One region of the Marinobacter flavimaris genome, then DNA from elsewhere that is predicted to be linked to it. Evidence: riboswitches for the same ligand, from Rfam matches in the RefSeq annotation. Region 1 holds a riboswitch; the other holds the start of a gene.
The links. Region 1 has a riboswitch for glycine ahead of ACGK9W_RS18825 (trimeric intracellular cation channel family protein). Riboswitches for the same ligand answer to the same signal wherever they lie in the genome.

Region 1 (6,002 bases):
GCCGATTGTTGGCGTACTGGTTGCCGCGGCCAGTTATGGTGTAGTGCTTGTGGTCAGTGAGGCTGTGCGTGATCGCCGGGCCCAGGTTCTGGGAGCGGTGTAAATGGCCCTGACGTGCCGGGACATTCCGGAACTCCCTGGCCTCGGGGCCATCCATCTGCGGGGTGGGAGTTCCGGCGCAGACAACACGGTACGCTGGCCTTATCTGGCGGAGAACCGGTCTTTCAGCAACTGGGTCAGGGGTGGCGAGCTGGTATTTGTCACCGGTATCAGCCGCCATCGTAGCCCGGCCAACCTGGCCGAGTGCCTCTATGAAGGCCGGGACTGCGGCATATCGGGGCTGGTTGTGCTGACCGGCGATGCCTACATCGGGCAGCTACCGGCCATGTTAAGTCGTCTGGCGGATGAGCTGGCCATGCCGTTGTTTGAGCAGCCTTACTCGCTGCCAATGGTGGATGTGACCGAAACCATTGCCCGGGCGATTGTCGCATCGGAGCGGTCGCAAGAGCCCCGGGAAGGCGGGCTGGCGGAGGCGTTGATAGCCGGTATCGGCAGTCATCAGCTCGAAGGACTTATCCGGCAGTACCTGCCTGGGGTGGAAGCCGGGTTGCTGGACAGTAGTCGTGATCTTCTGGAGTCATGGCTCCAGGAACGTGGAAACCAGTGCGCCATGGCCGAAGCCCTTGGCTGCCATAGAAATACCATCCGGAACCGGATGAATCGGTTGGTCGCGGAGATGCCTCCGGCGGCTGAACCGAATGAATATTTCAAAACCCTGGTGCTGGCCCATCTGTTGTCGAGGCCATGATTCAAACCAGCGGAAAATCTGTGTGGAGATGTTATGAGTGAAAATCTGAACGCTATTATCAATGCCCGGCTTCAGGGCCGTGAGGGGTTATTCCGGCTGACCATCACCGATGGAAAATTCAGCAGTGTCACGGCGCAGGATGCGACTGAAAGCGTTGCCGAGAACCAGCTGGACGCCGGCGGAAATCTGGTCGCTCCTCCTTTCGTGGAGCCGCACATCCACCTGGATGCGGCCATGACCGCCGGCGAGCCACGCTGGAACCAGAGTGGTACCTTGTTTGAAGGTATCGAGTGTTGGTCTGAGCGCAAAGCCAGCCTGACTCACGACGACGTGATCGGTCGGGCCGAACAGACGTTGAAGCTGTTTGCCGATAACGGCATTCAGCACGTCCGCACCCACGTGGACGTGACGGACCCCAAGCTGACAGGGCTGAAGGCCATGCTGGAAGTGCGTGAGCGTATGGCTGACACAGTAGACCTGCAGATTGTCGCTTTTCCCCAGGAAGGTCTCTGGTCATTTCCCCAGGGCAAGGAGCTGATGGAAGAGGCGGTTCGTCTGGGGGCCGATGTGGTCGGTGGCATTCCCCATTTCGAATTCACTCGAGATTACGGCGTTGAATCGGTTCAATGGCTGGTGGCGTTGGCCCACAAAAACGACCTTCTCGTAGACGTGCATTGCGACGAGATCGACGATCCCGAATCCCGATTCCTGGAAGTGCTCGCTGCCGAGGCGCTCAAGCTGGATTATGGCTCACGGGTCACCGCCAGCCATACCTGTGCCATGGGCTCGTACAACGACCATTACTGCAGCCGGCTGTTCCGCCTGTTGAAGAAATCCGGCCTGCGCTTCCTGTCGATGCCCACCGAAAGCCTGCACCTGCAGGGCCGCTTCGATGGTTATCCGAAACGTCGTGGCCTGACCCGGGTTCCGGAACTGCTGGATGCGGGACTGAAGGTGGCCTTCGGCCAGGATTCCATCCGCGATCCCTGGTATCCACTGGGCAACGGCAACATGCTCCGTACCCTGGACGTAGGCCTGCACGCCTGCCACATGCTGGGCATGGGTTGGATTGATCGGTCGCTGGAGCTGATCACCGACAACGGTGCTGCAGCATTGGATCTGGACGAATACGGCATCGAGGAGGGACTTCCGGCTCGCTGTGTTGTTCTGCAGGGGCAGTCGCCCTACGAGGTGCTGTTGGGCCAGTTGCCGGTTGCCGCGTCTATTCGTGATGGCCGTGTTCTGATAAACCGGCAGGGTTGATGCCCGTTGAAGTAGAAGCTACAGATTCCCCGGTTTGCTAACCGGGGAATCTGCTCAACTACTCTGGTGTTCAGCGTAGCGACTTCAGGGCCGTTGCCCATTTCGCCATTTCGTCCAGCATGGCATTGGCAGAGCCGGTGTGATGCTCGGCAGGGAGGAAGTTGCGCTGGTCATCCAGTTTCTCCCACGGCATCTGCACCATTACTCCTTCCACCATCGGCATCATTTTCAGCGTAGTAACCAGCTGCTTGGCAACCTGGGCTGAACGGAGTCCACCGGAAACACCGCCGTAGCTGACAAACCCGCAAGGCTTATAGTTCCACTCGTTGTATACGTAGTTCAACGCGTTCGTGAACGATGGCGGCGGGCAAAAATTGTACTCGGGAATGACGAAGACGTAGGCATCTGCCTTATTTACGCTCGCTGACCAGGCTTTGGTGTGCTCATGCTCATATTTCTGCATGCGAGGATGGTTGGCCTCGTCGTAAACCGGAAGCTTGAACTCAGCTAGATCGACCAGTTCGCTGGAAAACGTTCCCTGGTCATTGACCAGAGAATTGAACCAGTGGGCAATGGAAGGGCCGATTCGGCCGGGGCGCGTGCTGCAGATGATGGTTTGTAGTTTCATGGGGTGTCCTTAGATAGCGGCCACAAGCCGTCGAAGGCTGCTTAGTGAATCCGTGTAGGAATGTCTGCTTGGAAAAGCAGCATAAAGGGCGCCTCTTCAAAAAGATAACGGAGTAACCAGTAAGAATTAGTCAAAAATTCTGAGCCTATCAGCCCGCCGCCTCGCTCGACGTTAGCTTCCTATCTCTCTATAATGCCCGGTCTCGCAGGAGAGTGGGCCGTTGGCCCCGCCGAAGGCGCAAACTCCCATAAACGCTCAGGCACAGGTACTGCGAGCATCATCTAACGCCGTCTGGAGAGCGACTGCCACCGCAGTCCACCGAAGGGGCAAGCAGAGCCAGGCTCTGTAAACTCTCAGGTATCAGGGACAGGGGGAGAGGCCACAGAAACTCAGGAGTCCTGTGTGCTGACCTCTATCTATATGATTGCCATTACCGCCGAAGCCATGTCGGGAGCCCTCACCGCCGGGCGGAGGAACATGGATCTGTTTGGTGTCGCTGTAATTGCGTTTTTTACCGCCCTTGGTGGCGGAACTGTCCGGGACATTCTTCTGGGTAATTTCCCAGTCACCTGGACCCAGCACCCTCGCTATATCTACATGACTATTACCGGTGGCCTGGTCACCATCGTGATTGCGCGCTTCATGCGGCATCTGCATCAGTTGTTTCTGGTTCTGGATGCCATAGGTCTGGTGGCTTTTACGGTTATTGGCTGCAATGTCGCGCTCAAGCTGGGCTATGACACCGTGGTGGTGGTCATGGCCGGCATCACAACAGGGATCTTTGGCGGTATCATCCGGGATATCTTATGTAACCGCACCCCGCAGGTGCTGCGCCACGAACTCTACGCCAGCGTTTCACTGATGGTGGCTTTCCTGTACCTGACCTTGCTTCGCCAAGGGGTGGGCGAGAATGTCACTCTTTTGGCCGCTTTCAGTCTCGGGCTGCTTCTGCGTATGGCGGCCATTCGCTGGGGGTTGTCGTTGCCAGTATTCAGCTATTCGCAGACACGCTGGGAATGAGCGCGATGAAGTTCAGAGGAAGCCTTGGAGTTGTGGGCATGGTCTAGCCTCAGACCTTTTCATCGTTTCATTTCCTCGTGAACTGAGCTAACGTAGCTTGCCAAGATTTTTCCTTTTTCAGAGTCGCTGAGTTTCAAAATGAAAACCGGTTTTTACTTCATCCATTCCGTTTTATCAGCGGCGGCATTTCTGGCTGCCGGGCCTCGCCGTATTTGCCATTCCTTTCGCTGAATTCGTCGAATCCCTCGTCGAATTCGGCGAAACCCTCTGAACACATCCCCTAACTGAACCTTGCCTTGCGGGCCTAGGAGTCTGCGCGGCAGGAGACACCTTCTGGCATAATGCGTAAAAATTCTTCAGCACCGGAGAATCTGATGGGAACCACTTTCCGCCCGTATTCGCCTGGCCAGGAACTGCTTCTTCCCCCGAGCCTGAACGAGTGGCTGCCTGAGGGGCATCTGGCCTATTTTGTCAGTGATGTCGTCGAGGAGCTGGATTTAAGCGCGTTTTATGCCCGCTACGAAGGCAACGGCCGACGCAACTCGCCCTTCGATCCACGAATGATGCTGAAGGTTCTGATCTACGCCTACGCCACCGGCGTTTTCTCTTCACGCAAGATCGCCCGGAAGCTGGAAGAAGACGTGGCCTTCCGGGTTCTGGCGGCAGGCAACTTCCCCAGGCATCGCACGATCTGTGATTTCCGCAAACACCATTTGGTTGCCTTCAAGGCCGTGTTTATTCAGGTGGTCCGGATTGCCCGGGAAGCGGAGCTGATCACGCTGGGAACACTGGCGATTGATGGCACCAAGGTTCGGGCTAATGCCAGCAAGCACAAGGCCATGAGCTATGGCCGCATGGGCGAGGAAGACGATCGTTTATCGAAAGAGATCGATGCACTTTGTCGTCAGGCGCGTCAGACAGACCAGTCGGAAGACCGACAGTTCGGCCCGGATAACCGGGGTGATGAACTGCCTGAAGAGCTTCAGTACCGGCAGGCGCGGCTGGACAAGATTCGTGCCGCCAAAGAGAAATTGGAAGCAGACCAGAAAGAGCGGGACAAGGCCCGGGGTCGGTCCCCGGACGATGATCGGCGCTCACCTCGCGGGGGCCCGAACTTCAAGCGGGATTATGGGGTTCCGGATGACAAGGATCAGAGCAATTTTACCGATCCGCAAAGCCGGATTATGAAAACGGCGGACGGGTTCCAGCAATGCTACAACGGCCAGTTGGCCGTGGATGGTGAATTCCAGCTGATTGTCGCCAACCACCTGGGCAATAATCCCAGTGACAATGGCTGTCTGATACCACTGCTGGATCAGGCAAAAGACACTCTGGAAACCTATCCGGATCAGTGTCTGGCTGACGCGGGTTACCGTAAAGAAGAAGATCTACAGACCCTGGAAGACAAAAGCATCGACGGCTATGTCTCGCTGCGCCGGGAGGGCAAGAAGAGTTCAGAGATAGACGCGAGCCGTTATCCGGCCAGCGCCCGGATGGCCGGGAAGCTGGCCACGGCAACCGGGCGATCGGTTTACGCTCAGCGCAAGCATCTGGTTGAGGCGGTCAACGGCTGGATCAAGCATGTTCTGGGCTTCCGACAGTTCAGTCTGCGGGGCCTTCACGCCGTGCAGGGTGAATGGGATCTGGTCTGTCTGTCGCTTAATCTCAGGCGGATGAGTTCACTGATGAGGCTGAAATAGAGGGTCCGAGGGATCCTTGGGCGTACTGAGTGATCGGACTACGATAACGCATTCGCTGATAACCGTCTTGACTGACTGAATAGAGAGAATCGAGACTCTATTCGGCTGGATATTGTGGATACGTTCTCGGGCCGAACTGTGATTCGACGCGGCGGGGTCACTTGCTCAAAACACTTCTGCCGCGCAGACTCCTAGAGGAGTCGGTATGTCCGAACGTCCAGCTATTTATGTCTTAGAACAGGATTTTGATCGTTTATCTGCGATGTTGGAGAAACAGCTACATGGCACTGAAACAGCCGAAGCGCTTGCGCTCGAGCTTGATAGAGCAACTCTGGTTGATGCCGAAAAGCTGCCTTCCGGCACCGTCACCATGAATTCTCTGGTCCATTTTAAAAATGAGAGTAACGACGCTGAGTACACGAAGAGACTCGTGTACTCGACCCCGCGAGACGGAAGCGAGGAGTGTGTATCCGTCCTGGCTCCGGCGGGCACAGCCTTGCTGGGTCTTCGGGTAGGCGATCGTATTGATTGGCCTTTGGCTGGAAAGAACCAGCTGCGTCTGAAAATTATCCATGTGACTCAC
Region 2 (6,002 bases), 1.9 Mb from region 1:
CACTTCCTGCGCAAGACGCGCCAGGGCATGGTCCAGTACAACGCCATGGAGCATTTCTACGGCAAGCTGCAGGAACTCAAGGGGGAAACCGAGACCCTCAGCCTGAAACGAAAATGGCTGGAAGGTGGAGACTTTGCCCGCAGCACCGGTTTTCTGATCGGCCTTCGGGCCCAGCAACGACCGAAACACTACGCCTTCGGTGAATCGTCCAGCTACTACCAGCTGTTGTTCAGCGAACTGGAGCTGCGCCTGAACGACCTCCGACGCAAGGCTGAAGTGCCGGTTCTGCAGCAAGTGGATGGCAGTGGTCGCCATACCCGGATTGATGTCCAGCGCATCAACCAGCTGTATCAATGGCTGGAAACCCTGGAGCTGCGGCCAACAACCGATCTGGTACGTGAGCTTCACGGGCGCCTGGACGGGTTTATCCCCGGCTATCGCTTCCCGGACCTGCTGGCGGCGTTGAACCGGCTGGTAAACTCGCCCCCCGAGGGCTTGCAGGTGGTGACTACCAATCGCTTCCGAATCCTCGATCAGTCATCCGACAGTGAACAGTTTGTCTACCGAAAGCGTCGCCTGGAGCAACAGAATGTCTGAATTTGAAGAAATCCTCCCGGCCCACAGCGCCGCAATCTACCGGGAATTCCAGGCCGGCCGGGTGATTGTGCGTGATGTGTGGGACGGCAACCGCTCCGAGTTGCGTGCCAATCCGCTCTACAACCTGCTTTATAACCATCTGTCCCATTTCCGGACCTTCTATGAGCACCTGGGCAGTGAGCTGGTGTTCAACGAAACCGGCGCGTTTTTCTTTCTCAAGGAAAGCAGCGAAGAGGAGAACGAAGAGCACGATGAGAACGCCTTCCGGGTGCAGGTAATCCTGCTGCTGATCGGGCGTTATTTCGCACGCAGCGGTCGGGATCTTGAATACCTTGGCCGGCCCGATGCCGGGTTGAATGAGCAAGACCTCTCTTCCCTGGCTAGCGATGAGGAATATCAGGAAATTCTGCGTGCAGCCCGTTTTGAAAAGGGCGTGCCGGAAGCGCTGGATTACCTGGAAAAACGCCATCTGCTGTTTCGCGCGGGTGCGGGGCGCTGTTTCCTGAGTTCGGCGGGGCTGTATTTTCTGCAGGAGCTGGTTCGGGAGTTTGAACAAGGGTAGTGTTTTCCTGATCAGAAGCTGGTCAGGAATTCTTCAACTTTGTTTGCCGGCATGGGCTTGGCATAGAGAAAACCCTGAGCGAGATCACAACCCAGTTCGGTGACCAATTGGGCCTGTTCATCCGTCTCAACACCTTCGACCAGCACGCTTAGGCCCAGGCTGTGGCCAACGGTAACCATTGCCTCCATGATGGCCATGTCGGCGCTATCCTGCATCGCATGTTGCAGAAAGCTCCTGTCGATTTTGATTCCACAAACCGGGAGTTTTCTGAGATAGACGAGAGAGGAGTGCCCGGTACCGAAGTCATCGATCGAAATGTGCACGCCTGCCTGTTTCAGTTTTTCTAACTGTTTGGTTTGGTTTTCATCGCTGCCGAAAACCTCGTTTTCAGTCAGCTCCACCCCAAGCTGGTGAGGCTGAAGATTGTAACGTTCCACCGTTTCGAGAATATGGCTCGCAAGGTGTGGATTGGTGAGCTGTCGTCCCGATAGGTTGATATCAACCCGCAGGTTTTTCAGAGGGGTTTCCTGCCATGCGTCGAGTTGCTTGCAGGCTGCTTCGATAACCCATTCGCCAATCCGGTTGATGAGACCGGACTTCTCAGCCACTGGAATGAAAGTAGCTGGCGACACTGCTCGGGATTGACCGTGAAAACAGCGGAGAAGTGCCTCGCAGGAGTCGCTTTTTCGATCAGCCAGGCTGATCTGGGGCTGGAAAAACAATTCCAGCCCATCGTTATTCAAGGCGTCTCTGAGCAGGTTGGTGATTTCTTGATAATGGACCAGCCTGTCGTTGATGTCGGGGGTATAGAAACACACGCCGTTCTTGCCGGTTTCTTTGGCCTGGTACATGGCCGCGTCTGCATTGCCCATCAGCTCGGCCACGGTGGTGCCATTATGCGGGAAAAGACTCACGCCGAAGCTGGCGGTAACCTGGTAACAATCGCCCTCCAGATGCACTCTGTGTTCCAGAGCGTCTATCAACCGACAAACAAGTTCGTGAATACCTTCAGGGCCTTCGAAATCGAAGATCAGCAAGACAAACTCGTCCCCGCCAAAGCGGCTCAACAGGTCTCCGCCTCGAAGTTCGGCCCTCAAAGTTTCGGCCACCGCTATCAGGAGGCTGTCACCATGATGATGGCCACGGGTATCGTTGATGATTTTGAAATTGTCCAGATCGATAAAAACAACCGCTACTTCCTGATGCAGGCGATCTGCTTCATCCAGTCGGCTCGACAACTCGGCTTCCATGAAATGCCGGTTGGGTAATCCGGTCAGGTCGTCAAAACTCGCGCGCCGGTAAAGCTCGTCTCTGGCTTGTTTCTGCTCCTCCAGGCTGATGTCGATGCAGAACATCTCACATTCGCCGCTGTCCTGTTTGATCATTACATGGCTGGAGTAGACGGGGACCAGGTGCCCTTCTTTGTGCTTCAATTCGAGTTCGTCGGAGGGAATGCTGATGTTTTTCTCAAGCCAATTGCGGTGCGCTTCGATCACACCGGTGCGCATGTGATCGGGAATGATCAGGTCTTCCAATAGCTCTCCCAGCGCTTCATCCCGGGAATAGCCATAAATGCGCGCGCTTGCTTCGTTCCAATAAATTACCCGGCGGTGTCTGTCGTATCCCTGAACAGCCACCATGGGCAGACTCTCGATCAGCTCGTAAAACCTGTTTTCACTGTCCTCGGTAGCCGATCGACTTCCTTGTCCAATATCCATTGCGGGTCAGCATCCTCATGATTAGCGATAAACGTTTCGCGAAGCGATGATGCAATAGAATGAGAATAGTTCGGGATCCCAGGGTTATCTAGTTGGTTTACTGATTGGTAGGGCGGTGCTGTCTCTAGAGCGGCGTTGCAGTCTGCTCTGCGGTTTCCTGCTCCTGCTCCAGCTCTTGCTCCAGCCTGGCGATACAGCGATCGAATGCCCGGCTGATCCTGGTCTGGTCCTTGATCATGGCCAGCCGTGGCCATGTGGCCTGTTCACCGAGATTGATATACATCTCGAGATCTTCAGGGGTCGGGTTGGAGAGGACCTTTCGGTAAAGGGACGCCTTGGGCGGGAAATGGATGTTGATGTCCCCGAGGTATTGCTGACTGGTCATGGCGTAGGCCTGCTCGATGAGTGGCCGTGGCTTCTGCTGGGTGCGGGTGGGGGAGACGGAGATATTCAGTGTTCGGCCACTGTGCTCATAGGCTTCCTTGAAACTGACGCTGCCCAGGTTGTGCTGAATATGCTCCTGCAGTTGGCGCGGATCCATGGCATGGCCGGCCTTCAGGCCTTCCGTGACGCCAAGCCAGCGGAAGGCGTTGAGGTGGATGCGCTCGGGTCGGTTAAAAAAGTCAGCTAATTCGTTCTCGTCGCGGGTGCAGATGGCACCGGCCACGATCGCTCCCATGCTGGAGCCGGCCATAACGTCCGGAAGAAGGTCCTGGCGCCAGAGCGCCCGGGTAACACCGATGTGGTAAATGCCGAAGGCCGCGCCACCGCTGAGCATCAGGGCCGGCCGGCCATAGACCCGCTCGGCGTCCCGAAACATTTTCAGTTTTCGGGCAGTTGTCACTTCCGGAATAGGGTGGTCGCAAATGAATTCCATGGACGTTTCTACGGCATCCAGGAATTCACCCACCAACCGATTGGTGCCGCTGCGCGCCACGGTGTAAAGATCGGGATAGGATAATTCGCCCAGGTGACGGTAGAGGCTCTCCTGAAGGATCCGGATCAGTCGCCGCGTGTCGCCATTCTGCCGGCAATGGTCCATGAGGCCCATGTGCTTGCGCATCAGGCTTTCATGCAGCATCCCGGTCTCTTCCTGCTCGCGCCAGTCCAGCAGCCCGTCCATGTCATCGAGCGCGGTAGCGGCCTCGCACCAGTGCTCGTAGTCGTGGGCCTGTTCCAGTTGCTGCTGGAGCTGTTTTCGGGTCTTCAAGGCGTGTTTCATGCTTTTTACCTTAACCCATACGGCCCAAGCTGTGCAGAGGCTGGTTTCCTGGCTCCGGGTTATTTGCTATGTTTAGGCCCGTGGGTTGGGTTTTATTACCAATCAGACATGTCTGCGGGAGAGACTGAATCCCTTGCGATCAGCGCCGAAGGAGCAACTGCCCCGGAAACTCTCAGGCAAAAGGACCGCTGGCATGAATACTTTCCGAAGAGCTGTCGACAATCGCGTCAGTCGGCACACCGAAGGAGCAAACGACCGTTTTCGTTAAAACGGCTCGTGAATCTCTCAGGTCCCGTGACGGAAGGGGTGCTTTCTGCCATTTCGAGCAGGGAGGAAACCCTTGGCGCTCACGGAGATTGGAATGAAGCGAATCGCAGTAATTGGCGGTGGTATCACTGGTATTACCACGGCCTACACCCTTGCCAAGCGCGGGCTTGACGTTACGGTTTACGAGAAGCATCGCTATGCGGCGATGGAAACCTCCTTCGCCAACGGTGGACAGCTCTCTGCTTCCAACGCAGAGGTCTGGAACAACTGGCAGACCGTGATGAAGGGCATAAAGTGGATGTCCCGCCGGGATGCGCCACTGCTGGTCAATCCCAAGCCGTCCTGGCACAAGCTGAGCTGGTTCGCCGAGTTCATTGCCGCTATTCCCCAGTACGAGAAAAACACCACGGAAACCGCTCGCCTGGCTATTGCCGCCCGCGATCACCTGTTTGCCTGGGCGCAGGAAGAAGGCATCGATTTCGATCTGAAGAAGCAGGGTATCCTGCACATCTACCGGGACAAGGCCGGGTTTGACCACGCTGAAAAGGTATCGCGCCTGCTGGCGGCTGGTGGCCTTGAGCGCCGTTCGGTGACCCCGGAGGAAATGAAATCCATCGAGCCGACCCTGGCCGGCAACTATTACGGCGGGTTTTTCACAGAGAGTGACTCCACCGGTGATATTCACAAGTTCACCAATGGACTGGCGGATGCCATCAAGCGGCTGGGCGTTAAAACCTGTTATGGCCACACGGTGACCGAGCTGAGCGCCGATGAGCGTAATGCCTGGGTGACCGCCCACGATGGCACCGAACAGTCCCGGGACACATTTGACGGCGTGGTGATCTGTGCCGGCGTCGGCAGCCGCGGGCTCGCGAAAAAGCTGGGTGACCGGGTGAATATCTATCCGGTTAAGGGGTACTCAATTACCGTGGAGCTGGACGACGAAGCCTCGCAAAAGGCGGCACCAACCGTCAGCTTGCTGGACGATGCTACCAAGATCGTCACCAGTCGCCTGGGCGATGGTCGTTTCCGGGTTGCCGGTACCGCCGAGTTCAGCGGTTACAACCGCGATATCAAGGACGACCGCATCCGCCCGCTCACCCGTTGGGTTGAGCAGTGCTTCCCAGGTGTCTGTACTCGCAAGGTAGTGCCCTGGGCAGGCTTGCGGCCAATGCTGCCGAACATGATGCCAAGGGTTGGGCCAGGTCGCCTGCCGACCGTGTTCTACAACACCGGTCACGGTCACCTGGGCTGGACGCTCTCTGCGATTACCGCTGAGTTGGTCGCTGAGAGCGTTACCGGGGATAGCCGGTAATCTCGCGGATTTTCCGGTACAGGGGTTGAAGCTGAGGGTACATCTTCAGATAAACCTCGGAATACAGCCGCTGGTAAAGAGCCCGGGTTTCTTCGTTGGGATGAAAAACGTCGCCAACCCGGGTCATCTTCGCCACGGCGGTGTCGAAATCCGGATGCAGCCCTAGCCCGACAGCGGCATCAATGGCGGCGCCGAGCCCGGAGGTCTCATAGGTGTGAGGCCTCTCGGCCGGCAGCCCGAGCACATCGGCGGTGAGTTGCATCGCCGCATCGCTCTGTGAGCCACCGCCGGCCACTCGCAATTTCCTGATCTTCACGCCGC

Region 2: another riboswitch for glycine. It lies ahead of ACGK9W_RS05835 (D-amino acid dehydrogenase); the one in region 1 lies ahead of ACGK9W_RS18825 (trimeric intracellular cation channel family protein).

What each region holds. Positions count from the first base shown of each region.
Region 1 covers NZ_CP171359.1:4,027,675-4,033,676, forward strand. Annotated here, with positions in the region: gene codB (cytosine permease) at 1-103, shown strand, start outside; gene ACGK9W_RS18810 (PucR family transcriptional regulator) at 104-808, shown strand; gene codA (cytosine deaminase) at 842-2,071, shown strand; gene ACGK9W_RS18820 (NADPH-dependent FMN reductase) at 2,142-2,699, opposite strand; glycine riboswitch at 2,895-2,980, shown strand; glycine riboswitch at 2,981-3,079, shown strand; gene ACGK9W_RS18825 (trimeric intracellular cation channel family protein) at 3,120-3,719, shown strand; gene ACGK9W_RS18830 (IS1182 family transposase) at 4,094-5,419, shown strand; gene rnk (nucleoside diphosphate kinase regulator) at 5,625-6,002, shown strand, end outside.
Region 2 covers NZ_CP171359.1:1,256,638-1,262,639, forward strand. Annotated here, with positions in the region: gene ACGK9W_RS05815 (hypothetical protein) at 1-597, shown strand, start outside; gene ACGK9W_RS05820 (condensin complex protein MksE) at 590-1,159, shown strand; gene ACGK9W_RS05825 (bifunctional diguanylate cyclase/phosphodiesterase) at 1,171-2,877, opposite strand; gene ACGK9W_RS05830 (DUF3336 domain-containing protein) at 3,002-4,099, opposite strand; glycine riboswitch at 4,205-4,297, shown strand; gene ACGK9W_RS05835 (D-amino acid dehydrogenase) at 4,461-5,681, shown strand; gene ACGK9W_RS05840 (FGGY-family carbohydrate kinase) at 5,662-6,002, opposite strand, start outside.